4 regions of the Citrobacter sp. ANG330 genome follow, and region 3 is predicted to be linked to each of the others. Evidence: predicted binding sites of a transcription regulator. Region 3 holds the regulator's gene; each other region holds the start of a gene.
What was found. Region 3 encodes sigma-54, which starts transcription at its own class of promoters, with help from an activator protein. Its sites were predicted from a motif close to GTTGGCACANNTTTCGCTNT; they were not measured.

Region 1 (7,832 bases), on a different contig from region 3:
GTATCTAATTGCTTGCCAGATAATGAGTCGTTTGAAAGTTATAATGCAAGTATTGAAGATACAAAAGAGTTTATTGAGATCATTTTTTTCAAATCTGATGGAAATATGTATAGCCAAGGTGGAGGTGGTAAAATGTATGTTTATCATGTTGATTTAAAAAATAAAACATGTGTTTTAGTAAGAAAAACGTTAATGAAATAATTTAAGTGTATAGTAAAAATATTGGGTCATGCCTTTAACCGTTACAGCAGAGTGGCGGCACTGGACAGGCTATAGGGAGAACTGAGGCGCAATGCGGTGTCTACAATGGCAATCGTGGCGCCGATTTAATTCATCATTATCACTAAATTGGCATCACGACCCTATATCACGCCAACCAGCCCCGCATAGAGAACCACAGCACCACAACTCACTGCGGACACAACTGTTTGGTTGACCCTATCATCACAAAGAATAATTAAGTTGGCGTCCCACGCGCCGCAGCAATCACCGCCTGTCCCAGCGACAGTCCGCCGTCGCCTGCCGGTAACTGTTGCGGAAACAGCAGCGTGAAATCGGCCAGATAATGCGCCAGACGCGCCGATAAAAGCCGGTTATGCATTACACCGCCGCTGAAGACTAACGTTGTGATCCCGCGTGCGGTGGCTTGTTCGCGCAGCATCGCGGCAAACCCTTGCGCCAGCGCATCATGAAACGCCCATGCGCGTTCGACGGGCGTTGCCGGCCAGTTCAGCCACTGCGACCAGAAGGTTGCCAGGTCCAGTTGATTCCCCGTCAAGGGAAGCATGACCGGATGTTTAATACCCGCGCATTGCGACGCCAGCGCCTCGAGTGCGCAGGCGGCCTCCCCTTCATAGCTGAGCGATTCTGGCGCACAGTTCAGCGCTGCGGCAACCGCATCGAACAGACGCCCACAGGAGGAGGCCAGCGGTGCGTTAATTCCGCGCTCAATCGCGCGTGTCAGCACGTTCCAGTTCTGCCGCTGTACACCGGCCGTTTCCGGATAACGCTGCCAGTCCGATACGAAGCGCAGACACTGCGCTAACAGATTGCGCCAGGGCTGCTTCGCGGCGAGATCGCCACCGGCAAGCGCCACGGCGGGCAGTCCGCCAAGATGTTCACACTCACGGTAATTCACCCGCAGGCATTCTCCGCCCCACAGTACCCCCGCGTCACCCATTCCGATACCATCCAGCGTCAGGGCGATGACATCGCCGCCGTCCAGCGGCCAGCCGTGCTCGGCAAGGCACGCCGCGGCATGGGCATGATGATGCAACACAATCTCCGTCGGCAGGTTCATTTCGCTCGCCCACTGGCTGGAAACATAGCCCGGATGAGCGTCATGAACGATGCGTTGCGGCGTGAAATCATAGATGTTCTGGATTAGCCGCAGCGCCTCACGCCACTGATTCTGAATCCCGTCATCGCTGAGATCGCCAAGATGCTGGCTGATCACCGCCTGCTTGCCGCGCACCAGGCAGAAGGTGTTTTTCAGATCCGCTCCCAGACACAGCATCGGTGGCACATTCTCAAATCCCGGCGGCAGCGCCAGCGCATCCGGGACAAATCCCCGCGAGCGACGCAGCATTTCACCGCTTTCACGCACCACCGAATCGTCCATTCGCTGCACGATATCGCGATTGTGCAGCAGGAAACCGTCAGCAATCTCCTGCAAATCATCGAGCGCCTGTTCATTACTGATGGCCGGCGGTTTACCGCTGAGATTACCCGAAGTCATCACCAGCGGGCGCTTCAGTTCCTGGAGCAGCAGATGCTGGAGCGGATTGGCGGGAAGCATCACGCCCACCTCCGCAAGCCCGGGCGCAATGCCGTCACACAGCGAGGCAACATGTTGTTTATCGACCAGCACAATCGGCGCGGCGGGCGTTTTCAGCAGTCGGACAGCCGCATCCGGCAGGCCCGACGCATCAGGCAGCATGACCGCCAGCGGTTTTGTCGGACGACGCTTACGCGCACGAAGCATTGCCACCGCAGCACCGTTTCGCGCATCGCAGGCCAGATGAAACCCGCCGATCCCCTTAACGGCAACAATGCCCCCGGCCTTCAGCATCTCAACCGCAGCCTGCAATGCCGTCTCTTTTTCCGCCTGGTGTTCGCCGCTCAGCCAGCGCAGATGCGGACCACACGCCGGGCAGGCCACCGGCTGGGCGTGAAAACGTCTGTCATACGGATCGCGATACTCGCTGTCGCATTGCGGGCAGAGCGGAAATGATGCCATTACGGTAAACGGACGATCGTAGGGCATCGCCCGGATAATGGTAAAACGCGGGCCACAATGGGTACAGTTGATAAAGGGATAACGATAACGACGCTCACCGGGTGTATTCATTTCGGCAAGACATTCCGGGCACGTCGCGGCATCGGGCACTATTTGGGTGTTCATCGTGCCGCCCGCACTCTGGCGAATGCTGAATTCTTCAGGCTGTTGTAGCCAGTTAAATGGCTCGCACTCTACGCTGTCGATACGCGCTAATGGCGGACAATGGGCATGCAGTTCATTGATAAACAGCGCGGGATCTTCCAGCAATCGCACCACCACACCATCGCCGTCATTACAGACGTCGCCATGCAACTGAAGCTGCTGTGCCAGCTGCCAGACGAAAGGACGAAAGCCGACGCCCTGAACTTTGCCGCGAATACGGAGCTGTACGCCGGAGGGGGTATTTGTTGCCATTACATCATTCTCGCCATCATCATTCCCGGAAATGTATTTTACGAAAATTTCCGGGAATTCCCTTGATGCCAGCGCGTTTCCTGAGTGATTTTTGCGGCAGGAATCAGAAAAGCAAAGACGCGGAAGAATCCAGCGCCGCGCGACGACGCTTTTCTGCGCTGAGTTGCTCAAGCTTATTACGATCAACGCAAATCAGGGCATGCGTCGGGCAGGCTTCCATACAGGCCGGACCGGCATCGCGGTGATAACAGAGATCGCACTTGTTGGCTTCCGCTTTTTCCGCCCGTACGTTCAGACCCGCACCGCTGTTACGCACAACCGGACGCACCACGACTTCCATAGCGCCATACGGGCAGGCCACCACGCAGGTTTTGCAGCCAATACAGCGTTCCTGCATCACATGCACGAAGCCTTTATCGCGGCTGATGGCACCGTTCGGACAGACGTTGGCACACGGCGCGTCTTCGCACTGGCGGCACAGCGTCGCCGTCGAGACGTTAACACCTTTGATCACATGAATACGGGGTAAAAAGGTTTCAGGGGTCAGTGACGCACAGTCCTGGTTTTCCTGATGGGAGACCACGCAGGCCACTTCACAGGTACGGCAACCAATGCACTTATTGGCGTCTGCAATGATGAAACGGTTCATCAAATTCTCCAGCAATAACGGATAATGTGCCGAAGCATTCACAAATCATGCCAGTTTTTATCTAACTGTAATTTAAAGATATTCTAAAACAAAGGACGACGATTTCGGTGTCATCGTCACGAATGACGATGACACGTGACAATTCTAACAACCGACAATCGGTGTAAGAGAGTCGCGGCGGATCAGCGTGCCAGTGAAGCTTTTTGGTGGCGTGAACGCCCCGCCGTCCAGCATAAAAATGAGTCGCCCAATGGTCTCCTGAATCATCTCCGTCACCGGGATTTTGACACTGGAGAGCGCCGGTATGGTGTAGGGCGCCATCGCGATATCATCGAAACCGATCACCGACACCTGCGATGGTACGGCCAGCCCATTATCATGCAACTGTTTGATGGCCCCAATCGCCATGTCGTCATTGCTGGCCACCAGCGCGCTGAACGTCACGTCGCGAGAAAGCAGCGTTTCCACCCCGGCGGCACCGCAGGCAGGGGTCCATTTCCCCTTGACGATGAGGTTGTCATTGACGGCGATACCGTGTCGGATCAGCGCCTCTTTATACCCGGACAGGCGTTCAACCCCGGTGGGTGAGTCCATTGAGCCGGTAATAAACGCAATCTGCTGGTGGCCTGCGGCAATCAGTTCCGCCACGGCGTTATAGCTGGTTTGCTTTTGATCGCACCAGACGCAGTGACTGCTGTTTTTCCGTAACCGGCGGTTAAGCACCATAATCGGCTGCGAGTGGCTGTCGATAATGTCATCTATCTCATCCACGCTGAGAAAACGCGGGTAAATCATGATGGCGTCACAACGTAAATCCAGAAGATACTGGATCGCCTGACGCTCCTCCTGCGCGCTGTGTTTGCCATCGGCAAGCAGAAGCTGACGCCCTTTATCTTCCGCCATCCGCGCGGTATGAAACAGCAGTTCGCTAAAATAGACGCCGTGGTAGAGGGTGTTAGTCACCACCAGCCCCAGCGTCTGACTGGTTTTCGCCGCCAGGCTACGCGCCAGCAGGTTAGGCCGATAGCCGCTCTCCTCAATCGCCTGAAATACGCGGTCCTTCGTCTCCTGGCTGACGTAGCCATTCCCTGAAAGCACCCGCGAGACCGTCGCCTTCGACACCCCGGCCCGCTGCGCTACCTCCAGCATCGTCGTCATAAGTTTTCTTCCTTTTCTCGCAATGAGATGCAGTGTACTGCACCGCTACGTGGTTGTCTCAGATGCTAAAGCACGGCCAAAAACCACCAGTGACGAACATCACAATTACGAGCAATAACCAAAATTAATTCTTGCTGAAACAAAATAAACTCATCATGATTTTGTGGAACCGGTTTCCCATGAACGTTTCATCACCGACGATCTCACGACCGATCATGCGGCAAAAATAAAACGTACCCTACTGATAAAACAGGATAAAAATCCTATGTCCAAGAATTATGCAGCGCTGGCGCGCTCCGTGGTGACGGCTCTGGGCGGCGTCGACAATATCACTGCAGTGACACACTGCATGACGCGTCTGCGTTTCGTCGTGAAAGATGACACGCTGGTCGATGCTGCCACGCTTAAAACCCTCAGCGGCGTACTCGGCGTGGTGCGTAGCGACAACCAGTGCCAGGTCATCATCGGCAATACCGTCTCTCAGGCCTATCGTGAAGTTGTCAGTCTGCTGCCGGGCGATATGCAACCCGCCGAGCCCGTTGGCAAACCCAGGCTGACGCTCAGACGCATTGGCGCGGGGATCCTTGATGCGCTGATCGGCACTATGTCGCCGCTGATCCCGGCGATTATCGGCGGATCGATGCTCAAACTGTTGGCGATGATCCTGGAAATGACCGGCGTGCTGGAAAAAGGCTCCTCCACGTTAACGATCCTGACCGTGATCGGCGATGGCGCCTTCTTCTTCCTGCCGTTAATGGTGGCGGCGTCGGCGGCGATTAAGTTTAAAACCAACATGTCGCTGGCGATCGCCATTGCCGGGGTGCTGGTGCATCCGAGCTTTATCGACCTGATGGCGAAAGCGGCGCAGGGCGAACACGTTGAATTCGCACTGATCCCGGTCACCGCGGTGAAATACACCTATACGGTTATTCCGGCGCTGGTGATGACCTGGTGTCTGTCGTACATCGAACGCTGGGTGGATCGCATTACGCCCGCGGTCACCAAAAACTTCCTGAAACCCATGCTGATCGTGCTGATCGCCGCCCCGCTGGCTATCGTACTGATCGGGCCAATTGGCATCTGGATCGGTAGCGCGATTTCCGCGCTGGTTTATACCATTCACGGCTATCTCGGCTGGCTCTCTGTCGCCATTATGGGCGCACTGTGGCCGCTGCTGGTAATGACCGGGATGCACCGCGTGTTTACACCGACCATTATCCAGACGATTGCCGAAACGGGCAAAGAAGGGATGGTTATGCCGTCCGAAATTGGCGCCAACCTGTCGCTTGGCGGCTCCTCGCTGGCGGTAGCCTGGAAAACGAAAAACCCGGAACTGCGCCAGACTGCGCTGGCAGCGGCGGCCTCGGCCATCATGGCCGGAATTTCGGAACCCGCGCTCTACGGTGTGGCGGTGCGCCTGAAACGTCCACTGATCGCCAGCCTGATCAGCGGCTTTATCTGTGGCGCGGTCGCCGGAATGGCCGGACTCGCCAGCCACTCGATGGCAGCGCCGGGCCTGTTTACCAGCGTTCAGTTCTTCGACCCGGCCAATCCCATGACCATTGTTTGGGTGTTCGGCGTCATGGCGCTGGCGGTGGTGTTGTCGTTTGTTCTGACGCTGCTGTTGGGCTTTGAGGATATCCCCGTCGAAGACGCGGCCGCACAGGCAAGAAAAAACCAGGCTGCACAAGCCGCTACGGTAAAAGGCGCCAGCGCCTGACTGTTATTCACTGAGGTTTATTATGGCTGTATTTCCGCAAGGATTTTTATGGGGCGGCGCACTCGCCGCCAACCAGTCTGAAGGCGCATACCGGGAAGGCGGCAAAGGGCTGACCACTGTCGATATGATCCCGCACGGCGAACATCGTATGCCGGTCAAACTGGGCCTGGAGAAACGCTTCCAGTTGCGGAATGACGAATTTTATCCCAGCCATCAGGCGATTGATTTTTACCATCGTTATAAAGACGATATCGCCCTGATGGCGGAAATGGGCTTCACCGTCTTTCGCACCTCGATTGCCTGGAGCCGAATTTATCCCAACGGCGACGAACTGACGCCCAACGAGGAAGGTATTGCGTTCTATCGGGATCTTTTCGCGGAGTGCAAAAAATACGGCATTGAACCGCTGGTGACGCTGTGCCACTTCGACGTGCCCATGCACCTGGTTACCGAATACGGCTCCTGGCGTAATCGCAAAATGGTGGAGTTTTTCACCCGCTATGCGCGTACCTGTTTTGAAGCTTTTAACGGGCTGGTGAAATACTGGCTGACCTTCAATGAAATCAACATCATGCTGCACAGTCCGTTCTCTGGCGCGGGCCTGGTGTTTGAAGAGGGGGAAAATCAGGATCAGGTGAAATATCAGGCCGCGCACCATGAGCTGATCGCCAGCGCGCTGGCAACGAAGATCGCCCATGAGATCAACCCGCAGAACCGGGTGGGCTGCATGCTGGCGGGCGGGAATTTTTACCCGTACTCCTGTAAGCCGGAAGATGTCTGGACAGCGCTGGAAAAAGATCGTGAAAACCTGTTTTTCATCGACGTTCAGGCGCGCGGCGCCTACCCGGCCTATTCCGCCCGCGTGTTCCGCGAGAAAGGCGTGGTGATTGAGAAAGCCCCGGAAGACGAAGCGATTCTGAAAAACACCGTCGATTTTGTCTCCTTCAGCTATTATGCGTCACGCTGCGCCTCGGCGGAGATGAACACGAAAAACACCAGTGCGGCAAACGTGGTGAAATCATTGCGCAATCCACACCTTCAGGTTAGCGACTGGGGATGGGGAATCGATCCGCTTGGCCTGCGCATCACGATGAACATGATGTACGACCGTTACCAGAAGCCGCTGTTTCTGGTAGAAAACGGCCTTGGGGCAAAAGATGAAGTCGATGCCGACGGCAATATTAATGACGATTATCGTATTAGCTATTTGCGCGAACACATCCGTGCGATGGCTGACGCCATTGAGGACGGCGTGCCGCTGATGGGTTATACCACCTGGGGTTGTATTGATCTGGTGGCCGCGTCGACGGGTGAGATGAGCAAGCGCTACGGCTTCGTCTATGTTGACCGTGATGATGCCGGGAACGGCACGCTGGCGCGAATCCGCAAGAAATCGTTCTGGTGGTATAAAAAAGTGATCGCCAGCAACGGCCAGGATCTGGCGTAAACAGGAGGTCGGATAGCGCTCGCATTATCCGGCCCCCTTCCCGCGTTACATCATTTGCATTTCGTTTCCGTTATCTCCCTTCCAGTTTCCGGTTTGCCCCTTCCCTTTTTTACTGGCATTTTATACAGGTATTTTCATCTACTCGTGGGTAACAAGGAATCGT
Region 2 (7,832 bases), on a different contig from region 3:
AGGAAATGGCGTGCCAGCCGCGGAATATCTTCGCGACGCTCGCGCAGCGGTGGCAGGTGTACGCGAATGACGTTCAGACGGTGGAACAAATCTTCACGAAACTTGCCTTCCTGGACGCGTAACTCCAGATTCTGGTGCGTCGCGGCGATAATTCGCACGTCCACTTTTACTGGCGCATAGCCGCCCACGCGGTAAAACTGACCGTCGGCTAACACGCGCAACAGGCGTGTTTGCACATCCAGCGGCATATCGCCGATCTCATCAAGAAACAGCGTGCCGCCATCGGCCTGTTCGAAGCGTCCCTGACGAATCGTATTCGCCCCGGTAAATGCCCCTTTTTCATGACCAAATAACTCGGATTCGATCAAATCTTTCGGTATTGCTGCCATGTTCAGCGCGATGAACGGCGCTTTCGCGCGTGGACTATGGCGGTGCAGGGCATGTGCGACCAGCTCTTTACCCGTCCCGGATTCGCCGTTAATCAGCACGCTAATGGAAGAGCGAGAGAGTCGCCCGATGATGCGAAACACATCCTGCATGGCTGGCGCTTCGCCGATAATGTCCGTTGTCGGTCCATTGAGCTGAATATTGCGTGGCTGCTGCTGTTCCTGATAATGGCTGATAGCGCGTTCAACCAGCGCCACCGCCTCGTCGATATCAAAGGGTTTCGGCAGATAATCAAACGCCCCTTGTTGATAGGCGCTAACGGCGGCATCCAGATCGGAATGCGCGGTCATTATGATGACCGGTAGCATCGGATGGCGCTGTTTAATCTGTTTTAACAGCGCCAGCCCGTCCATCCCCGGCATGCGAATATCAGATAACAGCACGTCCGGCGTTTTGCTTGCCAGCGCGCCCAGCACGTCGTTACCGTTTTCAAAGGTGGTACAACTCAGACCCGCACCGGCGAGAGCACGTTCAAGCACCCAACGGATGGAACTATCGTCATCGACTACCCAGACTATCCCTCGTTGCATAAGCACCTCTATTTCCGAATCGGCAGGTAAACCGAAAACTCGGTATGACCTGGCCAACTGGTAAATTCAATTTTGCCGGAATGCTGATCGATCAAATTACGGGCGATGGATAAGCCCAGCCCGGTGCCGCCTTCGCGGCCGCTGACCATCGGGTAAAACAGCGTATCCTGTAAGTGGGAGGGAATACCCGGTCCGTTATCTTCGACGTCGATACGCGCCGCCAGGCGATAGCGCTCGCCATGGAGCGTGAGCTGGAAAGCGGTGCGGGTACGCAACACGATCTCTCCGCCTTCTGCTCCCAGCGCCTGCAGCGCATTACGGACAATATTCAACAACACCTGTTCGATCTGTTCCGGGTCATGCGGTAGTTCCGGCAGGCTCGGATCATAATCACGAACCAGCGTGACGTTTTCCGGTAACTCCATAGAGACCAGTGCGACCACACGCTCAGCGACCTTATGAATGCTTTCCGTGACATGCGTTCCCGGCATCTGTGGGCCCAGCAGCCTGTCGACCAGATTACGCAGACGATCAGCTTGTTCAATAATGACTTTGGTGTATTCCAGCAGTCCCGGATCGGGCAATGCTTTGCTCAATAGCTGTGCTGCGCCACGTAAGCCACCGAGCGGGTTTTTAATCTCGTGGGCCAGTCCACGTACCAGATCGCGTGCCGCGACCTGCTGAGCGTGCTGTAGCTGCTCCTGGCTCAGGCGACGCTGATTATCCATCGGCGCCATTTCAAGTAGAATCTGACCGTCAGGCAAACGCTGGGCGGTGAGCGACAAAATATGCGAACGCCCGTCAATCACCAGCGTAACCTCATTGTCGGTGAACCCCTGTCCCGCCTCTAAGCTCTCGCGCATCAGCTCGATATTTAAGGAAAAATAGCTCAGGAGTTCAGGAAGCGGCGTACCAAACAGTTTTCGGGAGCTCTGGGCGAGTAACTGCTGTGCTGCCGGGTTGGCGTAATGCACCGCCAGCTCATCGTCGACCAGTAAGATGCTGTTGATTAAAGAATTGAGGATCTGCCCAGCATCGGGCAGCGTGCCTGTTGCCATACAGCAGTCTCCTGAATAGTATGCACCAATGTAGTGCATTATAGCTTTTTACATCGAAAAAGCGCGAAGGATCAGTTTGTTGGCGGTGAAAAAAGCCCATCGTATGATGGGCTACAGATTGCTGACAAACGTCGTGCCGGATGGCGACTTCGCCTTATCCTGCCTACAAGGGGTTGCCCTGTAGGCCCGAAAAGCGTGCGCCATCGGGCATCTTAATGTTTGCCATCAACCTCAAACCTGTCAGAAACAGGCTAAAAGTTTCCACGGCAACTTAAAACAATTAAACGCTGTAGTACAACTCAAACTCTACCGGGTGCGGCGTCATGCGCACGCGGTCATTTTCTTCAATGCGCAGCGCGATGTAAGCGTCAATGGCCTCATCAGTGAACACGCCGCCCGCTTTCAGGAACTCGCGATCCAGGTTCAGCTCGTTCAGTGCTTCTTCCAGAGAACCAGCAACCTGTGGGATCTCTTTCGCTTCTTCCGGCGGCAGGTCGTACAGGTTTTTGTCCATGGCTTCGCCCGGGTGGATCTTATTCTTAATGCCGTCAAGACCGGCCATCAGCAGGGCGGCAAAGCACAGGTACGGGTTCGCCGCTGGATCCGGGAAGCGGACTTCGATACGACGTGCTTTCGGAGAGGCCACAACCGGAATACGGATAGAGGCGGAACGGTTACGGGCAGAGTAGGCCAGCATTACCGGCGCTTCGTAACCCGGGACCAGACGCTTGTAAGAGTTAGTGGTTGGGTTTGCCAGGGCGTTGATGGCTTTCGCGTGTTTGATCACGCCGCCAATGTAGTACAGCGCCTGCTCAGACAGACCCGCATATTTGTCGCCAGAGAACAGGTTGGTACCGTTCTTGGACAGGGACATGTGGCAGTGCATACCGGAACCGTTATCGCCGAACATCGGTTTTGGCATAAAGGTCGCCGTTTTGCCGAAGCGGTGAGCGACGTTGTGTACCACATATTTGTAGATCTGAATTTCGTCCGCTTTTTTGGTCATGGTGTTGAAGCGGGTTGCCACTTCGTTCTGACCTGCGGTTGCCACTTCGTGGTGATGTGCTTCAACCACCAGACCCATCTGTTCCATCACCAGACACATTTCAGAACGGATGTCCTGAGCGGAGTCTACCGGTGGAACCGGGAAGTAGCCGCCTTTCACGGCAGGACGGTGGCCTTTGTTTCCACCTTCGTACTGGGTGGAGGAGTTCCATGCGCCTTCGATGTCATCGATAGCTACGTGAGATCCGGAGATTGACGTGCCGAAACGGATGTCGTCAAACAGGAAAAATTCAGGTTCTGGCCCAAACAGCACGGTATCGGCGATACCGGTGGAGCGCAGGTATTCTTCAGCACGCTTGGCGATAGAGCGCGGGTCGCGGTCATAGCCTTGCAGGGTACCAGGTTCCAGGATGTCACAACGGATAATCAGGGTGGAATCCGCGAAGAACGGGTCGATAACCGCAGTAGAGGCATCCGGCATCAGCACCATGTCGGATTCGTTGATGCCTTTCCAGCCACCAATCGAAGAGCCGTCAAACATTTTGCCTTCTTCGAAGAATTCGGCATTTACCTGATGAGCAGGAATCGTGACGTGCTGTTCTTTACCTTTGGTATCAGTGAAGCGCAAATCAACAAACTTCACTTCGTGCTCATTCAGCATCGTCAAAACGTGTTCAGCGGACATACTTAACTCTCCAGATTGGTCATAGTCGTCGTGGTAACGAGGTGTTCAATTCTTTAATCATTGGCCGTGTCGCCGTAAAAAAGATAAAGCGAAATCTGTGCCAACTTTTAAATTGCCCCTAAAAGGCGTTATCATGCGCACCATCGTGCAAAAGGGTTGCACCATGTTGTGTATGTTGCACCAGTATAGTGCTTTAATGTGAACATTAAGCACCATATTGGTGCAATGGACTGTGCATAACCCTTTTAACGCTCCGTGAAAGCGATCACAAAGAAACTCTGCAATACTTGTTTGCGGAGGATGTTTGTGATCCTGTTTTGTAGTGCGATTAATCCGTGTACAATAACGCGCTATTTCTAATGCCTGAGGCAAAGTTGTGATCGAAAATTTGCGTAATATCGCCATCATCGCGCACGTTGACCATGGTAAAACTACCCTGGTTGATAAGCTGCTGCAGCAATCCGGTACGTTCGACTCTCGTGCCGAAACTCAAGAGCGTGTGATGGACTCCAACGATTTGGAGAAAGAGCGTGGGATTACCATCCTCGCAAAAAACACCGCTATCAAATGGAATGATTACCGTATCAACATCGTTGATACCCCTGGGCACGCAGACTTCGGTGGTGAAGTTGAGCGTGTCATGTCCATGGTTGACTCTGTGCTGCTGGTGGTTGACGCATTTGACGGCCCGATGCCGCAGACGCGCTTCGTGACCAAAAAAGCCTTTGCACATGGCCTGAAGCCTATTGTGGTCATCAACAAAGTTGACCGTCCTGGCGCGCGTCCGGACTGGGTTGTCGATCAGGTATTCGACCTGTTCGTAAACCTCGACGCGACTGACGAACAGCTGGACTTCCCGATCATCTACGCTTCTGCGCTGAACGGTATTGCCGGTCTGGATCACGAAGATATGGCGGAAGACATGACCCCGCTGTATCAGGCGATTGTCGACCACGTTCCTGCGCCGGACGTTGACCTTGATGGTCCGTTCCAGATGCAGATCTCTCAGCTGGACTACAACAACTACGTTGGCGTCATCGGTATCGGCCGCATCAAACGCGGTAAAGTGAAGCCGAACCAGCAGATCACTATTGTGGACAGCGAAGGCAAAACCCGTAACGGAAAAGTTGGTAAAGTGCTGACTCACCTGGGCCTGGAGCGTATCGATAGCGATCTGGCTGAAGCGGGCGACATCATCGCGATCACCGGTCTGGGCGAGCTGAACATCTCTGACACCATCTGCGATCCGCAGAATGTGGAAGCGCTGCCGGCACTGTCTGTTGATGAACCGACGGTAACGATGTTCTTCAACGTCAACACCTCTCCGTTCTGTGGCAAAGAAGGTAAATACGTTACCTCTCGTCAGATCCTTGACCGCCTGAACAAAGAGCTGGTGCACAACGTTGCGCTGCGCGTTGAAGAAACTGAAGATGCGGACGCGTTCCGCGTTTCTGGTCGTGGTGAGCTGCACCTGTCAGTTCTGATCGAAAACATGCGTCGTGAAGGTTTCGAGATGGCGGTTTCCCGTCCGAAAGTTATCTTCCGCGAAATCGATGGCCGTAAACAAGAGCCGTTCGAGAACGTGACGCTGGACGTCGAAGAGCAGCACCAGGGTTCTGTGATGCAGGCACTGGGCGAGCGTAAAGGCGACCTGAAAAACATGAATCCAGATGGCAAAGGCCGCGTACGTCTCGACTACGTGATCCCAAGCCGTGGGCTTATCGGTTTCCGTTCAGAATTCATGACCATGACCTCTGGTACCGGTCTGCTGTACTCCACCTTCAGCCACTACGACGACGTACGTCCGGGTGAAGTGGGTCAGCGCCAGAACGGCGTACTGATCTCTAACGGTCAGGGTAAAGCGGTTGCGTTTGCACTGTTCAGCCTGCAGGACCGCGGTAAGCTGTTCCTCGGTCACGGTGCGGAAGTGTACGAAGGCCAGATCATCGGTATTCACAGCCGTTCTAACGACCTGACCGTAAACTGCCTGACCGGTAAAAAACTGACCAACATGCGTGCTTCCGGTACCGACGAAGCCACGGTTCTGGTTCCGCCGGTTAAGATGACTCTGGAACAAGCACTGGAGTTCATCGATGACGACGAACTGGTAGAAGTGACGCCGCAGTCTATCCGTATTCGTAAACGTCACCTGACGGAAAACGATCGCCGCCGCGCGAACCGTGGTCCGAAAGAAGATTAATTCATCATCTTGTGACGAAAAAGCCGCTGATTTCAGCGGCTTTTCTTTTTCTACACGGTTAAAAGAAATATTTTACCCCAACGCGAATCTGGTTTTGCTCGCGGTGATAGGGTTCAACGTTACGATCCAGCCAGCGCAGTTCAAAGTAGGGCAGCCAGTTCTGGTTGATCCGATAACGGAAGGTATTCGTAATTTCCCAGTGATGATCCTTGCCATTGCTGCTATTAAAATCATTCACCCGCATAAAATAGTGGGGTTCAAAGGTATACGAGAATTTATCGGTAATAATAAAGTTCCAGTAGTTGCCGATCTCATAGGTATCGTTATTATCCCGATCGCCGTTTAAATCGACAGAGCTGTAATTATTATGGTTGTAGCGGTTACGCACTGTCAGGTTAAACCACGGTGTAAACTTGTAATTCACGTCCAGATACACCGCGCCGCTGGAGCCAATACTCTTGTCGGTAATCAACCCGCCAGGTTGGATCGTTAATTTATCCGTGGGTTTGAAGAGCGGATACCAGCCCTCGATCTCGTTATAGCCGTGTTTTAACTCGTCTTCACGCTGGAGCGTATAGGTGTTGGTGAGCATGATGCCCGCACCCATATCGAAGTTATAGCCAACGCGCAGCATGATCTCTTGTTGATCGGATGCCAGATTATAGGCCTCCCGATTTTCGACATAAGCGCCAGCAAACACAGAGGTGGATATCACTGAAGATAACAGAATGAGAGTGTGTAATGTTTTCATCATAAATCCATTTTTTAAGCGTAGGGAAGCCGCCATCCATCAGGATGGAAATAGCGGCAAGATTTGTTTAAAGATTTACAGTAGCGATGTTTTTATTGTTATTGTTTACGTCAGAACGAATGGTGCTCTTTTTTCGTTGATTTATTTCCTCGATAATAAAAGCGAAACGCGCTTCGTTGAGCTTATAAAAGAAACCCATGGTCAGTGCAGCAATAATCGCCAGACCACAGGGCCAAAGAAAAATTAACTGGCGTAATCCCAGTAAGGTTGCGTCGCTTTGCTCGATGTTTGGGATATAACCAATCTGGGTCAACATCATTCCGGGCAGGAATCCCGCCAGCGCAGCGGAAATCTTGCGGGAAAAGGTATATCCGGTATAGACGGAACCTTCTGCGCGAATCCCCGTTTTCCATTCGCCGTAATCCACGGTATCCGGCACCAGCGCCCAGTTCAGGCTGTTCACGAAAGCTGTACCGAAAAAGGCTACACAGGAGAAGGTGACGAATAAAAAGGAGGTTCCGCCCCAAAAGAAATTCAGGATATCCCCGACTGCCCAGAGCGTTAGCCCTCCGAGATAAACCTGTTTTTTACCGAAACGCTTTACGGTCATGGGAACTAGCAGTACACCTACCAGAATGCACCCCATGCTGAAAAAACCCATCCATGAGAGTAAATGGATATCGTTCAGAACGTACTGTGTGTAATAGACCTGGATCGCCAGTTTGATGTTGAACGCTGCCAGCGTACATAGATTGGCAATACACAGCACTAACAGAGGAGGGTTGCGGAAAATCGCGCAGAACGACTTTAGAATGCTGGGCTTATGGTGATCTGGCACGATTTCGATGTAACGTTCCTTAACGCCACGGAAACACCACCACATACTGAATAGCCCGCACACGGAGAAAATCAGCGCGGCAATCAAATAGCCCAGCGACGGCGAACGGGTAAACAACGCCTGAATCGGCATAAAGCCTACGGTACACAGCAGCAGTCCAATGGTTGCGCCGCCCTGACGCCAGGCGGCAAGCTGGGCGCGTTCGTGCGGGTTTTTGGTGATAGCAGGCACCATGGCGCCATAAGAGCAGTTCATAAGGCTATAAAACAAACCAAACAGCATAAACAGGAGGGTGGCCAGCGTCGTCTTCACCGTTAA
Region 3 (7,832 bases):
CATTGTGACCCAGGGCACTATCAAAATTAACGCCGATAAAGTGGTCGTGACCCGCCCTGGCGGTGAAGAGGGTAAAGAGGTCATTGACGGCTTCGGCAACCCGGCCACGTTCTATCAAATGCAGGACAACGGTAAGCCGGTAAAAGGTCACGCGTCGAAAATGCATTATGAACTGGCGAAAGATTTTGTCGTGCTCACCGGCAATGCATACCTGGAACAGCTCGACAGCAACATCACCGGGGACAAAATTACCTATCTGGTGAAAGAGCAGAAAATGCAGGCCTTCAGTGAGAAAGGCAAGCGTGTGACCACCGTTCTGGTGCCGTCGCAGTTGCAGGATAAAAACCAGACCCCGGCTCAGAAGAAGAGTAACTAATTCGCTATGGCAACATTAACTGCAAAGAATCTGGCGAAGGCCTACAAAGGCCGCCGCGTCGTGGAAGATGTCAGCCTGACCGTCAACTCGGGCGAGATTGTCGGTCTGCTTGGGCCGAACGGTGCGGGTAAAACCACCACCTTCTACATGGTCGTCGGCATTGTGCCGCGTGATGCCGGTAACATCATCATTGATGATGAAGACATCAGTCTGCTGCCGCTGCACGCCCGCGCGCGCCGCGGAATTGGCTATCTGCCGCAGGAAGCGTCGATTTTTCGTCGCCTGAGCGTGTACGATAACCTGATGGCAGTTCTGCAAATTCGTGACGATCTCTCCAGCGAACAGCGTGAAGACCGCGCTAACGAGCTGATGGAAGAGTTCCACATTGAGCATCTGCGCGACAACATGGGGCAGTCGCTCTCCGGGGGGGAACGTCGCCGTGTGGAAATCGCCCGTGCGCTGGCCGCCAACCCTAAATTTATCCTGCTGGACGAACCGTTTGCCGGCGTTGACCCCATATCTGTTATCGATATCAAACGCATTATTGAACATCTGCGTGACAGCGGTCTTGGCGTATTGATTACCGACCATAACGTTCGCGAAACGCTGGCCGTGTGTGAGCGGGCCTATATCGTGAGCCAGGGACACCTGATCGCGCACGGTACGCCAACAGAAATCCTGCAGGACGAACACGTGAAACGCGTATACCTTGGGGAAGACTTCAGACTCTGATAGGGTAGAAGTTTGCGACGTCATAGCGGGAGAAAACAACTCTGAACATGAAGCAAGGTTTGCAACTCAGGCTGAGCCAACAACTGGCGATGACGCCGCAGCTACAGCAGGCAATTCGTCTGCTGCAGTTGTCCACGCTGGAACTGCAGCAGGAACTCCAGCAAGCGCTGGAGAGCAATCCACTGCTGGAGCAAACCGATCTTCACGACGAAGTTGATACCCACGAAACCCAGGACAGCGAAACGCTGGATACCGCCGACGCCCTCGAACAAAAAGAGATGCCGGAAGAGTTGCCGCTCGACGCCAGCTGGGATGAGATCTACACCGCCGGTACGCCTTCAGGCACCAGCGGTGACTACATTGACGATGAGCTACCCGTTTATCAGGGTGAAACCACGCAGACCCTACAGGATTACCTGATGTGGCAGGTGGAACTCACCCCGTTCTCCGATACCGACCGCGCCATCGCCACGTCGATTGTGGATGCGGTTGACGACACCGGTTACCTCACCGTTTCGCTGGACGACATCCTCGAAAGCATGGGCAATGAAGAGGTCGGTCTTGATGAAGTTGAAGCCGTTCTCAAACGTATTCAGCGGTTTGATCCCGTAGGCGTGGCGGCAAAAGATCTGCGTGATTGCCTGCTGATCCAGCTTTCGCAGTTCGACAAGGCGACCCCTTTCCTTGAAGAAGCCCGGTTGATCATCAGCGATCATCTCGATCTGCTGGCGAACCACGACTTCCGTACTCTGATGCGCGTCACACGTCTCAAAGAAGAGGTGCTCAAAGAAGCGGTCAATCTGATCCAATCGCTCGATCCACGCCCCGGGCAGTCGATCCAGACTGGTGAACCGGAATACGTGATCCCTGACGTGCTGGTGCGTAAGCATAACGGCCACTGGATGGTCGAGCTCAACGGAGACAGCCTCCCTCGCCTGCAGATCAATCAGCACTACGCCGCGATGTGCAACGGTGGGCGTAATGACGCCGACAGTCAGTACATCCGCAGTAATTTGCAGGACGCGAAGTGGCTGATTAAGAGTCTGGAGAGCCGCAACGATACCCTGCTGCGCGTCAGCCGTTGTATCGTTGAGCAGCAGCAAGCCTTCTTTGAGCAAGGCGAAGAATTTATGAAACCGATGGTGTTGGCGGATATCGCTCAGGCCGTCGAGATGCACGAATCGACCATTTCTCGTGTGACGACGCAGAAGTATCTGCACAGTCCACGCGGCATTTTTGAACTGAAGTATTTTTTCTCCAGCCATGTGAATACCGAGGGGGGTGGCGAAGCTTCCTCCACCGCGATCCGCGCACTGGTGAAGAAGTTGATTGCGGCGGAAAACCCTGCGAAGCCCCTGAGCGACAGCAAGCTAACATCGATGCTGTCGGAACAAGGCATCATGGTGGCGCGCCGCACCGTTGCGAAGTACCGAGAGTCTTTATCCATTCCGCCGTCAAACCAGCGCAAACAACTGGTTTGACCCAACCGATAAGGAAGACACTATGCAGCTCAACATCACTGGAAACAACGTCGAGATAACAGAAGCCCTGCGTGACTTTGTTAATACCAAGTTCGCCAAACTCGAACACTATTTTGACAGAATCAATCAGGTCTATATTGTGTTAAAGGTGGAGAAGGTCACCCACATCTCGGATGCAACACTGCATGTAAACGGTGGCGAAATTCACGCCAGCGCGGAAGGTCAGGATATGTACGCGGCCATTGATGGCTTAATCGATAAGCTGGCAAGACAGCTCACAAAGCATAAAGATAAACTGAAACAACACTAATTGTCCGGGCAGTTAGCGGGTGCAGGACGGCCTGTTGTGCACAACAACAGGCCATTTGTACAGTTAGCGCTCCGAATTTGTCTCGCCGCGGCGGGGCAAATTCTTAGGTGAAATTATGATAAATAACGATACGACTCTACAACTGAGCAGTGTACTTAACCAGGAATGTACGCGCAGTGCCGTTCACTGCCAGAGCAAAAAACGCGCGCTGGAAATCATCAGTGAACTGGCGGCAAAACAGCTCAGTTTACCGCCGCAGGTCGTTTTTGAAGCGATCCTGACGCGCGAAAAAATGGGCAGTACCGGCATCGGCAATGGGATCGCCATTCCGCACGGTAAGCTTGAAGAAGATACCCTGCGCGCCGTCGGCGTGTTTGTGCAACTGGAAACACCCATCGCCTTCGACGCGATTGATAATCAACCCGTTGATCTGCTTTTTGCCCTGCTGGTACCAGCGGATCAAACCAAAACGCACCTGCATACATTATCGCTGGTGGCTAAGCGTCTGGCAGATAAAACGATCTGCCGTCGACTGCGCGCCGCGCAGAGCGATGAAGAGTTGTATCAAATCATCACTGACACCGAAGGCGGTCAGGATGAAGCATAACTCCCCTTTTGTCGTGGTGAGGAGAAACAGTACATGGTACTGATGATCGTCAGCGGTCGTTCAGGGTCAGGTAAATCTGTCGCCCTGCGCGCGCTTGAAGATATGGGTTTTTACTGCGTGGATAACCTTCCCGTGGTGCTGTTACCCGATCTGGCTCGCACGCTTGCCGAACGCCAGATTTCGGCAGCCGTCAGCATTGATGTACGCAATATGCCGGAGTCGCCGGAAATTTTTGAGCAGGCGATGAACAACCTGCCTGAGGCGTTCTCGCCGCAACTGCTGTTCCTTGATGCCGATCGCAACACATTGATTCGTCGCTACAGCGATACCCGTCGTCTACACCCCCTTTCCAGCAAGAATCTGTCGCTGGAAAGCGCCATCGATCAGGAAAGTGACTTACTGGAACCGCTGCGTTCTCGCGCCGACCTGATTGTCGATACCTCAGAAATGTCGGTGCATGAACTGGCGGAAATGCTGCGGACCCGCCTGTTGGGTAAACGTGAGCGTGAACTGACGATGGTGTTTGAGTCCTTCGGCTTTAAGCACGGGATCCCCATCGATGCCGATTACGTCTTCGACGTCCGCTTTCTGCCGAACCCCCACTGGGACCCGAAACTGCGTCCGATGACCGGTCTCGACAAGCCCGTCGCCGCCTTCCTCGACAGGCACACAGAAGTACACAATTTTATCTACCAGACTCGCAGCTATCTTGAGCTATGGTTACCCATGCTGGAGACCAACAACCGTAGCTATCTAACTGTGGCTATCGGTTGTACCGGCGGGAAACACCGTTCGGTGTATATTGCAGAACAGCTGGCAGACTACTTCCGCTCACGCGGTAAAAACGTACAGTCACGCCATCGTACGCTGGAAAAACGCAAAACATGACCGTGAAGCAAACTGTTGAAATCACGAACAAGCTGGGCATGCATGCTCGCCCAGCAATGAAACTTTTTGAGTTAATGCAGGGATTTGATGCGGAGGTCCTGCTACGAAATGATGAAGGCACCGAAGCGGAAGCCAACAGCGTTATTGCGCTGCTGATGCTGGACTCTGCCAAAGGCCGACAAATTGAGATTGAAGCCTCCGGTCCGCAAGAGGTCGAAGCGCTGGCTGCCGTCATCGCCCTTTTCAATTCGGGTTTCGACGAAGACTAAATTTTCACGCCCGACGAATATCTTCACAGAAAACGCCACCCGGCGTTTTTTTATTTTTTTGCCTCATACCTGTACAAAACGTGCGCTTTTTCACTTAAGACATACCTTAAGAAAACCTTAAGGCAAGTCGTTTAGGTTTCATTTAACTTGAGCGTTCATACTGGATTATTGTCAGTAAATATTTCCAGGATATCACTTATGATTCGTTTATCAGCAGAGACTCCCCTGGGCACCGGACGACATCGTAAATGTTATGCGCATCCGGATGATGCCCAGCGTTGTATTAAGATCGTTTACAACAGTGGTCAGGGCGGCGACAGAGAGACACAGCGCGAACTGAAGTACTATGCGCATCTCTCTCGCTATCTGAAAGACTGGAGTGGTATCCCGCGTTATTACGGCACGGTAGAGACTGACTGCGGAACAGGTTACGTTTACGATGTGATTGCCGATTATGATGGCAAGCCATCCATCACCCTTACCGAATTTGCCAAACAATGTCGTTACGAAGACGATTTTGCCGAGTTGCGTAAGTTGCTGAAGAAGCTAAAACGCTATCTGCGTGATAACCACATCGTGACCATGACGCTAAAACCGCAGAACGTTCTCTGCCACCGAATCAGCGAATCGGAAGTGGTGCCGGTGGTTTGCGATAACATTGGTGAAGGGACATTGATTCCGCTGGCGACATGGTCAAAATGGTTCTGCCAACGTAAGCAGGAAAGATTGTGGCAGCGTTTTATCGCGCAACCGGTACTGGCCGTCGCGCTGGAAAAAGCTCCCCAACCCAAAGAACACGCCGGGCTGTCTCTCTCTTCGCGAGAAGCTTAATCCAGTGCATGGCGGGTCATAAACGACTCGCCGCCCAACTGCCGCATTTGACGCAGTATCCACGCCTGACGGCTACGCACATAGCCTGAGGGCGCTGCGGCCTTAAAGCGCAAGGGATTGGGTAATACGGCAGCCAACAGCGCCGCTTCGGACTGAGTCAATCGGCTGGCCGGTTTACCAAAATAGCGCTGAGCTGCGGCTTCCACGCCAAATACACCCTCACCAAATTCCGCAATATTCAGATATACCGTCAGGATCCTCTTTTTGCTCCAGACAGTTTCAACACCGACCGTAAGCCCGGCTTCCAGCCCTTTACGCAGCCAACTGCGACCATCCCAAAGAAAGAGATTTTTAACAGTTTGCTGTGACAACGTTGAGGCACCGCGAATACGGCTTTCATGGCGTTCATTATGTGACAGCGCTTTTTCGATGGCAGCAACGTCAAAACCCCAGTGGTCCGGGAAGGTCTGGTCTTCTGCGGCAATTACCGCTAACCCCATCCACGGAGAGATCTCATCCATGCTCACCCAGTCGGAATGAGCAACATAGCCAAAGTCACCCTGTAGCCAGGCGCCGATCTGCCGCTCGGCCATTACCGCCGAAAAAGGCACAGGCACCACGCTAAACAGCGCAATGCCACCGCCCCAAAACACGGCGAGGATAATCACGACGCGCAATATCACTCGCCTCAGAAAGGCGAAAACCCCTTTCTTCATTCCGCCAGAACCAGCACGCGTGATACCAGTTTTTCGATACCCATTGCCGCCTGAGCGATATCCTGCGCCAGCATATAGGCAGGCGTAGTGACGATTTTATTGTCTTCATCAACAACGATATCGTCGACCGGGCACGGCACATGCTCCGCCCCCATCTCTTCCAGCACTTCTGCCGTATCGATATCAGTTCCGATTGTCAGACGCAGCGGAAAGTCGAAAATTTTCGGCAGCATGGCCGGTGCGATGCACATAAAACCCAGCGGCTTGCCCGACTGATGCATCGCCAGAGCAAGCGCGGCTAAATCCGGATCAACCCTGCATTCGCTGCCCAGGCTTGCAAAGTTGCTTAAATTTTTAGCCGCGCCAAAACCACCGGGAACAATCAGCGCATCCAGATCCGCTGAGACTGCCTGAGAAAGCGGACAAATATTGCCGCGTGTAATGCGAGCCGCTTCGATCAGTACATTACGGGTTTCCGCCATCGGTTCGCCCGTCAGATGATTAATCACATCGGCCTGCGCTTTGTCAGGCGCAAAGCAGACGGCCTGCGCGCCACTGCGGGCAATGGCCAGCAACGTCAGTACGGCCTCATGAATTTCAGCACCGTCATACACGCCGCATCCACTAAGAACTACGCCTATTTTTTTCATTCAAATGTCCTTTTCGTTACGATCAGCAGCACATTAATAATTGTGATTAAAATGCTACGCTTCACACATTTAACTGATTCATGTAACAAAGCATTTAAGATTTGCTATCTTAAATGCGTGCGGCCCGAATTTGAGTGCTGCGCCTTTAAATCACAATTAACACTTACGGCGCAGCCACGATTTCCCTGGTGTTGGCGCAGTATTCGCGCACCCCGGTCTAGCCGGGGTCATTTTTTTCCAGCGTTTGCCACCCAGGCCTTCAATACTGCAACGTCGTGTTGCCACTCCTGCTTCATCTCTTCAATCCATTCGCCCACGTTATCTTCCCACGCAGGAAGATCGGGTGACTGGATCTGCTGCCCCAGTTGTTGCAGATAACGAAGACCAACGGAACCGGCAGCGCCTTTAATTTTGTGCCCTTCTTCCACCACGCCTTTTTTGTCACGCGCGGTCAGATTGGACTCCAGAACGCTTAAATAGCCCGGCATCATCTTCTCGAACACCGCCAGGCCATCGGTAATTAGCTTCGGCCCCACCAGCTCTATGTACTGTTCCAGCATCGGAATATCTAATAGCGCTTGCGATTTACTGCTCTCTTCAGATTTCACCGTGCACTCCTCCTCGTCTCGGGTATCCCAGTACTTCTTAATCATGGCGGTTAATGCCGGTACTGACAGCGGCTTGCTCAGCACGTCATCCATACCCGCATCCAGATACTCTTTTTTATCTTTCAGGACGTTTGCCGTAAGCGCCACCAGCGGTGGCAGATCTTCACGCGCGTAACGCTGAGTCAGTTCTCGTGAGATATCGAGGCCGGTCATATCCGGCAACTGAATATCCAGCAACACCAGGTCATATTCGCCTGGCGTGAACATCTCCAGCGCCGCTTTCCCGGTCATAGCGACATCTACGCTATTGCCCAGTTTTTCCAGCACCGAGCGCGCCACAATGACGTTCAGTTCGATATCTTCC
Region 4 (7,832 bases), on a different contig from region 3:
CAGTCATCCGGCAACACCAGACGGCGTTCATCCGGCAGACCGACCGGGATCAGACCGTACATGTCGCGCACTTCACGTTCGCCCCAGACGGCAGCCGGAACGCGCGGCGTGACGGACGGGAATTCCAGCTTATTGGCATCAACTTCAACACGTACCGTGATCCAGCATTTGGTGCCCTGCTCCATCGACAGCACGTAGTACACGGCGTAATGACCGCAAAGTTGACGTTCATCGTTGCCGAACAGCACGGAGAGCCAGCCGCCCTGCTTGTAGTAAAGGAATTCGACCACTTCCGGCAGATAGTTGACCTTCACGGTGATGGTCAGCTGATCCCGGGTCTGCCAGGCTTCGTCCAGTACCACGCCAGGAAAAGCCTGGTGCAGTGCTGCAAGGTATTGTTGACCAATTTTTTCTTCAGACATGCTCAAACTCTCTTAAATCACGCCACCAGCAAGGAGACGAAGGCTAAAAACGCAAACCCAAATCCGGCCCAGGTCACGCGTGAAGTGGCGCAAAAACGCAGACGCGCCATGCTGTTTTCGAACAGGGCAATCACCAGCACGCCGACCAACAGCTTGACGATGGCAATCACCAGCGCCAGCAGCAATCCACCTGCGCTGAACGTTTCCATCTGTCCCCACGGCAGGAACACGCCGACAAACATTTGCAGCACCACCAGCTGTTTGAGACTAATGCCCCACTTCAGCACCGCGAAGCCGCTGCCGCTGTATTCGGTCAGCGGGCCTTCCTGCAACTCCTGCTCCGCTTCCGCCAGATCGAACGGCAGTTTTCCCATTTCGATAAAGGTGGCGAACGCACAGGCGCACAGTGCCAAAATCAGCGGGATGCTGCGGGCTGCTGGCCAGTGATAGATCGTATCGGTGATATTGCTGATATGGGTGGAACCCGCGACCTGCGCAGCGACCCACAGTCCCAGCAGCAGGATTGGCTCCACCAGCACGCCGAGCATCGCTTCGCGACTGGCGCCGATTGCCGTGAACGGGCTACCGGTATCCAGACCAGCAATGGAAAAGAAGAAACGGGCAATGGCGAACAGATAAATCAACGTGATCAAATCGCCCAGTTGCGGCAGCGGTGACCCCACAGTCACCACCGGCAGCGCGGTGGCGATGGTCAGCATGACGCCCACCATCACAAACGGCGTCAGGCGAAAGACCCAGCCGGCATCCGCCGGCGCGACGCTCTGACGCCCCAGCAGTTTGATCAGGTCGCGATACTCCTGCAATACGCCAGGACCGCGACGATTGTGCAGACGGGCACGCGCCACGCGGGTTACGCCGGATAACAGCGGCGCGGCGGCAAAGAGTACCAGCGCCTGAATTAACGGATATAAAACACTCATTCTCAGGCTCCTCGTGAAACCACAATCACCACCAGCACCGCCAGCTCAATCAGCGCCAGGCGACGGAACAGAACCGGAGCAGCTGCGTTCTGCCAGCCCGGAATCAGCGATACCGGATTGAGCCATTTACGCAGTCTGAGGATCGGCGCAAAGGCCTCTTTTACCGGCATCGCGAAACCATGCGCGGTAATGACCATCGACTGCTCGTGATCGTAGCCGCAGACCCATGCCGTACCGCGTGAACGCGACGGCAGACGGTTGCCTTTGAATATAGCCATGATGATGAACGGCAGCAGCGGACACGCGATCAGCAGCAGCGTGATCATCGGTTGTGAAACCGTGGTGTTGGCGGTTTCCAGCGGTAACGGCACTGCGGTCGCCAGCAGCGGCAGCAGCCACGGCGCGGCAACCCCGCCCAGCACACAACAAATCGCCAGTGCCACGACGCTGACGCCCATCAGGAGAGGCGCACAGCAGGCGTTTTCCGCTTCTTTCGTGCGCGGCGCGCCGAGGAAGGTCACGCCATACACTTTCGCCATACACATCACCGCCAGCGCACCGGTGATCGCCAGTCCAACCGCCAGTAATGGCCCCAGCAGACGACCAATAAATGCGCCGCTGTTGCCCAGCTTGAAGAAGGACTGATAGATAACCCATTCGCCGGCAAAGCCGTTCAGCGGCGGCAATGCAGCCATCGCCATCAGCCCCACCAGTATTGCAATGGAAATGACCGGCATGCGTTTGCCGATGCCGCCCAGTTTTTCGATATCGCGATGCCCGGTACGAAACCAGATGCTGCCCGCTCCGAGGAACAGTACGCTTTTGAACAGGCTGTGGTTCACCAGGTGATAAAGCCCACCGGTCAGGCCCAGCGCAATCAGCGTCGGTTGATTGAGCGCAATCCCGGTTACGCCAGCCCCCAGACCGAGCAGAATAATGCCGATGTTTTCCAGGGTGTGATACGCCAGCAGGCGCTGAATATTGTGCTCCATCAGCGCATACAGACCGCCAACAAACGCGGTGATCATGCCGAGCACCAGCAGCAGCACGCCCCACCACAGCGGCGCATTACCGCCAATCAGCGATAGCGAGAGAATGCCCAGCAGACCGACCTTCATCACCACGGTGGAGAACAGGGCTGCCGCCGGAGCGCTGGCGTTCGCGTGTGCCTGCGGCACCCATCCGTGGAGTGGAATAATCCCGGCCAGCAGACCAAAACCCGCCACGCCGAGCAGCCAGATGTCAGAACCCAGCGGCAGCTCCTGGGTACGCAGGTCGAGCAGGCGTAACTCCAGCGTGCCGTAGCGCTGCCACACCAGATAGCAGGCAATCGCCAGCAGCAGCGTACCGAGACGCCCCAACGCGAACCACAGCTTGCCTTCTTTGCTGCATCCGGTCAGGAACACCGCACTCAGCGCCATGATTTCCGCCATCACCACCAGCGTGCCAAGATTGCTGGCGGCAACCGCGCACACCGCCGCGGCCATCAGCAGATTCACCAGCAGGCCGTTAGCTTTCACCTGCGGATGGCGATGCCAGTCGATGTTGTACAGACTGACGAACAGTCCACACAGCCCCAGCGTAATCAGCCAGATGGCATTCAATGGGGTGATTTGTACGCTGTGACCGATAAACGGCATCACGCCGCGCACCGCGACAGCGTTGATGAGCACGGAGAAACCCGCCGCGGCGGTACACAAGCTCCCCACCGCGCCGCCCACGCCAGCAATCCAGCCGCTCAGCGCTTTATGAAAAGAGAACAGAAATGCCAGGACGGCGGCAGCGGCAAACCAGGCCACGCCGCTGGCGATCAGTGAAATTGCGCTCATTTTGCCTCCCCACTCTGCGCCTGCTGAAACAAGGTGAGATCGCCGAAGTCGGTATTGAAAGTCAGCTCACGTTTGCGTTTACTGGCGCGGGCGATGTCCATGTTATTCACCAGATGCAGGGCTTTGGTCGGGCACATCCGCACGCAGGCTGGCCCTTGTTCGTCAAAGCTGCACAGATCGCATTTCACCGCGATAGCCCTCACGCCCGGAACCCAGTCCAGCAACGTGCTGACGCGAGCCGGCGCAGGGGGAGCTGGTGGAGCTTTCGACGTATTGGCGTTGGCCGGGATATGCAGCGGACGGCTGCCGGAAAATTCGATCGCGCCAAACGGACAGGCAATGCCGCACAGTTTGCAGCTTACACACAGGCTTTCATTAAGCTGTACGGCGCCCTCCACCCGGTTAATCGCGTTAACCGGACAAACGGTAGCGCAAGGCGCATCTTCACAATGGTGGCAAAGCTGCGGCGCGGATTCTTTTTCATTTAACATCACTTTCAGGCGCGGCATAGACTGCAGGCCGTGCTGGCGATGCGTCTCTGAACAGGCGGCCTCACAGGTGTGACAGCCGATACAGAGCGTGGAGTCAGCAATTACAAAACGATTCACCAGGCATTCCTCAGGTGATAGTCATTTTTGACGAAAACATGCCGACGAGATGTCAGTTTCGACACTGTTCGACATATCTGTCCCTCAATTCGTCGTGACGACCAACGACACGACGCAAAGCACCGCCTTCAGGCCGCCGGATTTTGTTCCGCCACCAGTTGGCTCAGATTGATCGGCGAACCGCTTTCGACAGCGGCATACAGACGGTCATAGACGCTGGAGATTTTGTCGAGATAGTGCTCCAGCACCTGCTCGCGATTGCGGTTGCTGACCTGCTCATCGACTTTGCCGTCAATACTCAACTGCGCCTGCGCAACCAGTTGTTTATCTTCGCCATCTTTGGTTTCGACGTAGTACTCGATGGTGTGGCTGTTAAAGCCATCCGCCAGCGTGACGTAAATACGAAAGTGTTCGAACAGCACGAAGCAGAGATCTTTATCCGGCGCGCAGCTCATCGCGTGATGCAGGCGCGCTTTCGACAGGGTGATCCCCTGAACCAGCGAGTTGCAGTAAATATGCCACTGGTCCTGTAGGCGACGATGCCGCTGCGCGATGTAATCGGCTTTTTCGCTTATTTCCCAAATAGTCATGTCAGGTTACCCGTTTAACAGAGATAGCCTGCCATAAGCATTTTTCATGCCAGTTTTTAACCATTTGTTTTTTCATGAATTTAAAAATAAATGACGGCTGTCGACGCCGAGATGACATGTCATTTCGTCATCATCGTCATTGACAAGCACACCCAATTTTCAGGCTGGCATAATTATTGCTTAACCCTGCCCATCATATCGGGAGGCACTATGCACGAAATAACCCTTTGCCAGCGGGCACTGGAATTGATCGAACAACAGGCCGTCGCGCACGGCGCAAAACGGATAACTGGGGTCTGGCTCAAAATTGGCGCATTTTCTTGCGTAGAAACCAGCGCTCTCTCCTTTTGTTTTGATCTGGTATGCCGTGGCACCGTTGCGGAAGGTTGTAAACTGCACCTCGAGGAACAAGAAGCCGAATGCTGGTGTGAATCCTGTCAGCAATACGTCACCTTACTGACTCAGCGCGTACGTCGTTGCCCGCAATGCAATAGCGACATGCTGCAGATCGTGGCCGATGACGGATTACAGATCCGGCGAATAGAAATAGATCAGGAGTGAGCGATGTGTACTACATGCGGTTGCGCTGAAGGCAACCTTTATATAGAGGGTGATGAGCATAACCCTCATTCCGCGTTTCGCAGCGCGCCCTTTGCCCCGGCAGCTCGCCCGGCGCTGAATATTACCGGCATTAAAACGACCGAATTCACCCCGAGCCAGACGGAAGAAGGCGATTTGCACTACGGTCACGGTGAAGCCGGCACCCACGCGCCAGGCATGAGCCAGCGCCGGATGCTGGAAGTGGAAATCGACGTGCTGGATAAGAACAACCGCCTGGCCGAGCGCAACCGCGCCCGCTTCGCGGCGCGTCAGCAACTGGTGCTTAACCTCGTCTCCAGTCCCGGTTCCGGTAAAACAACTCTGCTCACCGAAACGTTGATGAAACTGAAAGACAGCGTACCGTGCGCGGTCATTGAAGGCGATCAACAGACGGTCAACGATGCCGCACGCATTCGCGCCACCGGCACGCCCGCCATTCAGGTTAACACTGGCAAAGGCTGCCACCTCGACGCGCAGATGATTGCCGACGCCGCGCCGCGACTGCCACTTGCCGACAACGGTATTTTGTTTATCGAAAACGTCGGCAACCTCGTCTGCCCGGCAAGCTTCGATCTCGGCGAACGACATAAAGTCGCCGTGCTTTCTGTCACTGAAGGTGAAGATAAGCCTCTGAAATATCCTCATATGTTCGCCGCCGCTTCGCTGATGCTGCTCAATAAAGTCGATCTGCTGCCGTACCTGAATTTCGACGTAGAGAAGTGCCTGGCCAGCGCCCGGGAAGTGAACCCGGACATTGAGATCATCCTGATTTCAGCCACCAGCGGTGAAGGGATGGATCAGTGGCTGAACTGGCTGGAGGCACAGCGATGTGCATAGGCGTTCCCGGCCAAATCCGCACCATTGAAGGCAACCAGGCGAAAGTCGATGTTTGCGGCATTCAGCGCGACGTCGACCTTACGCTGGTCGGCAGTTGCGATGAGCACGGTGAACCCCGTCTGGGCCAGTGGGTGTTGGTTCACGTCGGTTTTGCGATGAGCGTAATTAACGAAGCCGAAGCGCGCGACACGCTCGATGCGCTCCAGAATATGTTTGATGTTGAGCCGGACGTCGGCGCTTTGCTGTATGGCGAGGAAAGATAATGCGTTTTGTTGACGAATACCGCGCGCCGGAACAGGTGATGCAACTGATTGAGCACCTGCGTGAACGCGCCGCGCATCTGCTGTATACCGCCGAACGTCCGCTGCGCATAATGGAAGTCTGCGGCGGCCACACGCACGCGATCTTCAAATTTGGTCTCGACCAGTTGCTCCCCGACAACGTGGAATTTATCCACGGCCCTGGTTGCCCGGTTTGTGTGTTACCGATGGGACGTATCGACAGTTGTATAGAGATTGCCAGCCATCCGGAGGTGATTTTTTGTACCTTTGGCGACGCGATGCGCGTGCCGGGCAAACAGGGCTCACTGTTACAGGCGAAAGCCCGCGGCGCAGACATTCGCATCGTCTACTCGCCGATGGATGCGCTCAAACTGGCGCAGGATAACCCGACGCGAAAAGTTGTTTTTTTCGGTCTGGGTTTCGAAACCACGATGCCGACCACCGCCATTACGCTACAGCAGGCAAAACAGCGTGACGTGCAGAACTTTTATTTCTTCTGCCAGCACATCACGCTGATTCCTACCCTGCGCAGTCTGCTTGAACAACCCGACAACGGCATCGACGCGTTCCTTGCGCCAGGCCACGTCAGTATGGTGATCGGTACCGACGCGTATCATTTTATTGCCAGCGAGTTTCATCGTCCGCTGGTGGTCGCCGGATTCGAACCGCTTGATCTACTGCAAGGCGTCGTGATGCTGGTTGAGCAGAAAATAGCGGCCCACAGCCAGGTCGAAAATCAGTACCGTCGTGTGGTGCCGGATGCCGGGAATTTGTTGGCGCAAAAAGCCATTGCCGAGGTGTTTTGCGTCACCGGCGACAGCGAATGGCGCGGGCTTGGGGTGATTGAATCCTCCGGCGTGCATCTGACGCCTGATTATCAGCGCTTTGATGCCGAAGCGCATTTTCGCCCGGCGCCGCAGCAGGTGTATGACGATCCGCGCGCCCGTTGCGGCGATGTGCTGACCGGGAAATGTAAACCGCATCAGTGCCCGCTGTTTGGCAAGACCTGTAATCCCGAGACCGCGTTTGGCGCACTGATGGTCTCATCTGAAGGCGCATGCGCCGCCTGGTATCAGTATCGTCAGCAGGAGTGTGAAGCATGAACAGCGTACAACTCGCCCACGGCAGCGGCGGCCAGGCTATGCAGCAACTGATTAACAGCCTGTTTATGGAGGCGTTTGCCAACCCGTGGCTGGCGGAACAGGAAGATCAGGCACGGCTTGAACTGGCACAACTGGTCGCCGAAGGCGATCGTCTGGCTTTCTCCACTGACAGTTATGTTATTGACCCGCTGTTCTTCCCCGGCGGCAACATCGGCAAACTGGCGATCTGCGGCACCGCCAATGACGTCGCCGTCAGCGGCGCAATCCCTCGCTATCTCTCCTGTGGCTTTATCCTCGAAGAAGGTTTGCCGATGGAGACGCTGAAAACCGTGGTGAACAGCATGGCGGCTACCGCGCGTGAAGCTAACATCGCGATCGTCACCGGCGATACCAAAGTGGTGCAGCGCGGCGCGGCGGACAAACTGTTTATCAATACCGCCGGAATGGGCGCGATTCCCGCCAATATTCACTGGGGCGCGCAAACCCTGACCGCAGGCGATGTGCTGTTGGTCAGCGGAACGCTGGGCGATCACGGGGCAACGATTCTTAATCTGCGTGAACAACTGGGTCTGGATGGCGAGCTTTTCAGCGACTGCGCGGTATTAACTCCGCTGATTCAGT

Region 1: hydN (electron transport protein HydN) is a predicted target of sigma-54. The motif match lies at 3,359-3,378, and genes of this name have one in related genera.
Region 2: glnA (glutamate--ammonia ligase) is a predicted target of sigma-54. The motif match lies at 3,811-3,830, and genes of this name have one in related genera.
Region 4: hypA (hydrogenase maturation nickel metallochaperone HypA) is a predicted target of sigma-54. The motif match lies at 4,554-4,573, and genes of this name have one in related genera.

Annotation. Positions count from the first base shown of each region.
Region 1 is NZ_JASJUI010000003.1:2,002-9,833, forward strand. Features, by position in the region: gene QNN88_RS08355 (hypothetical protein) at 1-201, shown strand, start outside; gene hypF (carbamoyltransferase HypF) at 458-2,695, opposite strand; gene hydN (electron transport protein HydN) at 2,799-3,344, opposite strand; gene QNN88_RS08370 (LacI family DNA-binding transcriptional regulator) at 3,489-4,502, opposite strand; gene ascF (PTS cellobiose/arbutin/salicin transporter subunit IIBC) at 4,768-6,222, shown strand; gene QNN88_RS08380 (6-phospho-beta-glucosidase) at 6,245-7,669, shown strand.
Region 2 is NZ_JASJUI010000011.1:136,317-144,148, reverse strand. Features, by position in the region: gene glnG (nitrogen regulation protein NR(I)) at 1-977, opposite strand, end outside; gene glnL (nitrogen regulation protein NR(II)) at 986-2,035, opposite strand; gene glnA (glutamate--ammonia ligase) at 2,316-3,725, opposite strand; gene typA (ribosome-dependent GTPase TypA) at 4,102-5,925, shown strand; gene ompL (porin OmpL) at 5,984-6,676, opposite strand; gene QNN88_RS19965 (MFS transporter) at 6,744-7,832, opposite strand, start outside.
Region 3 is NZ_JASJUI010000006.1:232,861-240,692, forward strand. Features, by position in the region: gene lptA (lipopolysaccharide ABC transporter substrate-binding protein LptA) at 1-376, shown strand, start outside; gene lptB (LPS export ABC transporter ATP-binding protein) at 383-1,108, shown strand; gene rpoN (RNA polymerase factor sigma-54) at 1,156-2,589, shown strand; gene hpf (ribosome hibernation promoting factor) at 2,612-2,899, shown strand; gene ptsN (PTS IIA-like nitrogen regulatory protein PtsN) at 3,015-3,506, shown strand; gene rapZ (RNase adapter RapZ) at 3,540-4,394, shown strand; gene npr (PTS phosphocarrier protein NPr) at 4,391-4,663, shown strand; gene yrbL (PhoP regulatory network protein YrbL) at 4,862-5,494, shown strand; gene mtgA (monofunctional biosynthetic peptidoglycan transglycosylase) at 5,491-6,210, opposite strand; gene elbB (isoprenoid biosynthesis glyoxalase ElbB) at 6,207-6,860, opposite strand; gene arcB (aerobic respiration two-component sensor histidine kinase ArcB) at 7,088-7,832, opposite strand, start outside.
Region 4 is NZ_JASJUI010000003.1:13,585-21,416, forward strand. Features, by position in the region: gene hycE (formate hydrogenlyase subunit HycE) at 1-422, opposite strand, end outside; gene QNN88_RS08415 (respiratory chain complex I subunit 1 family protein) at 440-1,363, opposite strand; gene hycC (formate hydrogenlyase subunit 3) at 1,366-3,192, opposite strand; gene hycB (formate hydrogenlyase subunit HycB) at 3,189-3,800, opposite strand; gene hycA (formate hydrogenlyase regulator HycA) at 3,929-4,390, opposite strand; gene hypA (hydrogenase maturation nickel metallochaperone HypA) at 4,601-4,951, shown strand; gene hypB (hydrogenase nickel incorporation protein HypB) at 4,955-5,827, shown strand; gene hypC (hydrogenase 3 maturation protein HypC) at 5,818-6,090, shown strand; gene hypD (hydrogenase formation protein HypD) at 6,090-7,211, shown strand; gene hypE (hydrogenase maturation carbamoyl dehydratase HypE) at 7,208-7,832, shown strand, end outside.